2 regions of the Streptomyces sp. CA-106110 genome follow, and region 2 is predicted to be linked to the other one. Evidence: predicted binding sites of a transcription regulator. Region 2 holds the regulator's gene; the other holds the start of a gene.
The links. The regulator HrcA, encoded in region 2, represses chaperone genes, less so after heat shock. The targets are predictions, from matches to a motif close to TTNGCACTCNGNNNNNCNGAGTGCNAA.

Region 1 (2,196 bases), 2.9 Mb from region 2:
GGGCAGGAAAGCGGCGCAGAAGGTGCACCGGCCGCACAGGCGGATCGACCGTACGTTCCGCCACTGGGGCCTCACCGCCCCCCTCGCCCCGGCACCCCGGCCGGCTCGTCCCCGGGCCGGCAGTGCGGGCCGGCCCGGAGCGGGGCTGCCAGAGGTCCTCGACCATGTCCCCACTGATGACAGGGTCGTCTTCCTGACGTACGACGAGGGCGTCCAGGACGATCCCCGGTTCGCCGACATGGTCCGTGAACTGCGGCTGCCGGTCAGTGTGTTCCTCACGGACCGCGCCGTGGAGCCGGGGCTCGCGCACGTCGCACGGCTCCGGGAGGCCGGTGCGGCCATCCAGAACCAGACCCTGGACCACACTCCGCTGCGCGGCCGCATCTACGACGAACAGCACACCGAGATCTGCGGCCAGCGGGACCGGCTGGAGGCGCGCCTCGGCCTGCGCCCGCACCTGCTCCACCCGCCCTACGGCGCCTACGACCGCACCACGCTCCGCGCGGCGGCGGACTGCGGCATCACGGCCCTGGTCCTGTGGCGCACGGCATCGGAGCGGCACGGCCGGGGCAGGTTCGTCTGCGCGGGCGACATCGTCCGGCCCCACGAGCCGGGCCGTCCCCTCGCCTCCGTGACCGTAGAGACGAGCCATCTCCTGCGGCGCATCCAGGCGAGGGGGCTCACGGTGGCCCGCCTCGAGGACTACGTGTAGTCCGCTCGCGCGCCGCGCCGAGCCCGCGTGCCCCGGAGACCCGGGCGGTACGGAGCCGGGCATTCCGCGGACCTGTCCGGCGTTCGAGGACAAGGTGGTTCAGGCCGATGAAGAGGGTCAGGCGGCGCCGTCGCCGTCCGGGAGGCACCGCCCCGGGACGCCGGACACAGGCCCGGCGACCCCGGCCGGCCACGCCGCGACGCGGGCGACTGGCACTCCGCTTGACCGAGTGCTAATCGCGGTCATAGTCTCGGCCCTGGCACTCGCCACTGGAGAGTGCCAACAAAGCGACGGGCAGGTCCGGCACCCGCGACGACGGATCGACCTGGTCGCCACCTCAGACAGTTGACCCCGTGAGATCTCCGAAGGGGGAGGTCGGATCGTGACGACCACCAGCTCCAAGGTTGCCATCAAGCCGCTTGAGGACCGCATCGTGGTCCAGCCGCTGGACGCCGAGCAGACCACGGCCTCTGGCCTGGTCATTCCGGACACCGCCAAGGAGAAGCCCCAGGAGGGCGTCGTCCTGGCCGTGGGCCCGGGCCGCTTCGAGAACGGCGAGCGCCTTCCGCTCGACGTCAAGACCGGCGACATCGTGCTGTACAGCAAGTACGGCGGCACCGAGGTGAAGTACAGCGGCGAGGAGTACCTCGTCCTCTCGGCTCGCGACGTGCTCGCGATCATCGAGAAGTAATTCACCGAAGAAGACTGCTTCGAGCTGCGCCCCTGGCCCCCGCGACCGATGATCAGCCGGGCGCCGGGGGCGCGGTTCGTTCTTCACCGCGATGGCGGCCGTCCTGCGGGGGCGGCCGATGATCGCATTCGAGAGGACTGAAACGCTCCATGGCGAAGATCCTGAAGTTCGACGAGGACGCCCGTCGCGCCCTCGAGCGCGGCGTCAACAAGCTTGCCGACACGGTCAAGGTGACGATCGGCCCCAAGGGTCGCAACGTCGTCATCGACAAGAAGTTCGGCGCGCCCACCATCACCAACGACGGTGTCACCATCGCCCGTGAGGTCGAGGTCGACGACCCGTACGAGAACCTCGGTGCCCAGCTGGTGAAGGAGGTGGCGACCAAGACCAACGACATCGCGGGTGACGGTACGACCACCGCCACCGTGCTCGCCCAGGCGCTGGTGCGCGAGGGCCTGAAGAACGTCGCCGCGGGTGCCTCCCCGGCCGCCCTGAAGAAGGGCATCGACGCCGCCGTGGCCGCGGTCGCCGAGGACCTCCTCGCCACCGCGCGCCCGATCGAGGAGAAGTCCGACATCGCCGCCGTCGCCGCGCTGTCCGCTCAGGACCAGCAGGTCGGCGAGCTCATCGCCGAGGCGATGGACAAGGTCGGCAAGGACGGTGTCATCACCGTCGAGGAGTCCAACACCTTCGGTCTGGAGCTGGACTTCACCGAGGGCATGGCCTTCGACAAGGGCTACCTGTCGCCGTACTTCGTGACGGACCAGGAGCGTATGGAGGCCGTCCTCGACGA
Region 2 (2,196 bases):
CCAGTGGGAGGGCACCGCGTCCGGGCCCGCCTGGGGTTCGCCCGACTCCTCCACGAGGTCGCCGCAGAAGACGACGTCCCGCTCCCCGGGGACGAGGACGACGAGGTCGTGGGCCGTGTGGGCGGGTCCCACGTTCGCCAGCAGCACCCGCAGCCCGCCGAGGTCCAGGGTCCACTCACCGGAGACCTGATGGCGCGGAGGCACCAGGAGGTCCGCCGCCTCGGCCGCCACCTCCGCGTCCAGGCCGTTGCGCACCGCGTCCGCGACCAGTTCGCCCCGCTCGTGGACGAGCACCGTGTCGATGCCTGCCGCGCCGAACACCTCGGCGTCCGCGAAGGCTGCCGCACCGAAGACATGGTCGAAGTGGGGGTGGGTGAGCGCGAGATGGGTCACACGCCGGTCCCCGCCGAGGGTCGAGAGCAGCCGCAGCGCCTCGGTACGCAACCGCGCGCCCTCGCCCGGGCCGGAGCCCGCGTCGACCATCAGGGCCCCGTGCTCGCCGACCACCAGTCCCGCCGTGCAGTTCCAGCCCGGGAGCCGTGTGCGCCCCGCTCCCGGACCGAGCGCCTCCCACCCGGACCCTTCCCACAGCACCGTCATGCGCCGACGCTATCGGTAGGCGCCCGATCCGGGAGGACAGCCCAGGACAGGTCGGTACACGTCGGTACGACGGCGTCGCCCGGCCTTGCCGGGTGCGTACCCGACCGCCGTACACTTGCTCCGGGATGCTGGCACTCGTACACGCAGAGTGCCAGGGGAGCGTCAAGGGGACGAATCGCTGGAGGTGTGCGCGATGCTCAGTGAACGCAGGCTCGAAGTGCTGCGCGCCATCGTCCAGGACTACGTCGGTACCGAGGAGCCGGTGGGTTCCAAGGCGCTCACCGAGCGGCACCAGCTCGGTGTCTCCCCGGCCACCGTCCGCAACGACATGGCCGCGCTGGAGGAGGAGGGGTACATCGCCCAGCCGTACACCAGCGCCGGACGCATCCCCACGGACAAGGGCTACCGACTCTTCGTGGACAAGCTCGCGGCCGTCAAGCCGATGAGCCCGCCCGAGCGGCGCGCGATCCAGAACTTCCTGGAGGGCGCGGTCGACCTCGACGACGTGGTGACGCGCACCGTGCGGCTGCTCGCACAGCTCACCCGGCAGGTCGCCGTCGTGCAGTACCCGTCCCTGACGCGCTCGACGGTGCGCCATGTGGAGCTGCTGTCGATGGCGCCCGCGCGGCTGATGCTCGTGCTGATCACGGACACCGGCCGGGTCGAGCAGCGCATGATCGACTGCCCGGCGCCGTTCGGAGAGACGTCTCTCGCCGATCTGCGCGCGCGTCTCAACAGCAGGGTCGTGGGCCGCCGCTTCGCGGACGTTCCGCAGCTGGTCCAGGACCTGCCGGAGGCCTTCGACGAACCGGAGGACCGCGGCACGGTCTCGACGGTGCTCTCCACCCTTCTGGAGACGCTCGTGGAGGAGACCGAGGAGCGGCTGATCATCGGCGGCACCGCCAATCTCACCCGCTTCGCACATGACTTCCCTCTCACCATCCGTCCCGTCCTCGAGGCACTCGAGGAACAGGTCGTGCTGCTCAAGTTGCTGGGAGAGGCGAAGGATCCGGCCATGCGCGTGCGTATTGGCCACGAGAACGCCCACGAGGGACTCAACTCCACGTCCATCGTCTCGGTGGGCTACGGTTCGGGCGGCGAAGCAGTAGCGAAACTCGGCGTGGTCGGACCGACCCGCATGGATTACCCGGGAACGATGGGAGCGGTACGAGCGGTGGCACGGTACGTCGGACAGATCCTGGCGGAGTCGTAAGTGGCCACGGACTACTACGCCGTACTCGGCGTGCGCCGCGACGCGTCGCAGGATGAGATCAAGAAGGCGTTCCGTCGGCTCGCCCGCGAGCTGCACCCGGACGTCAATCCCGATCCCAAGACGCAGGAGCGGTTCAAGGAGATCAACGCCGCCTACGAGGTCCTCTCGGACCCGCAGAAGAAGCAGGTCTACGACCTCGGCGGCGACCCCCTGTCCCAGTCGGGCGCGGCCGGTGCGGGCGGCTTCGGTGCGGGCGGCTTCGGAAACTTCTCCGACATCATGGACGCGTTCTTTGGCACGGCGTCGCAGCGTGGACCGCGCTCGCGCACCCGCCGGGGGCAGGACGCCATGATCCGGCTCGACATCGAGCTCGACGAGGCCGC

Region 1: the regulator HrcA is predicted to act here: its motif matches at 922-948, upstream of groES (co-chaperone GroES).

The regions. Positions count from the first base shown of each region.
Region 1 covers NZ_JBNJNB010000001.1:5,177,940-5,180,135, reverse strand. Annotated here, with positions in the region: gene ACQEXA_RS23685 (polysaccharide deacetylase family protein) at 1-712, shown strand, start outside; gene groES (co-chaperone GroES) at 1,095-1,403, shown strand; gene groL (chaperonin GroEL) at 1,553-2,196, shown strand, end outside.
Region 2 covers NZ_JBNJNB010000001.1:8,070,691-8,072,886, forward strand. Annotated here, with positions in the region: gene ACQEXA_RS37170 (MBL fold metallo-hydrolase) at 1-600, opposite strand, end outside; gene hrcA (heat-inducible transcriptional repressor HrcA) at 794-1,813, shown strand; gene dnaJ (molecular chaperone DnaJ) at 1,814-2,196, shown strand, end outside.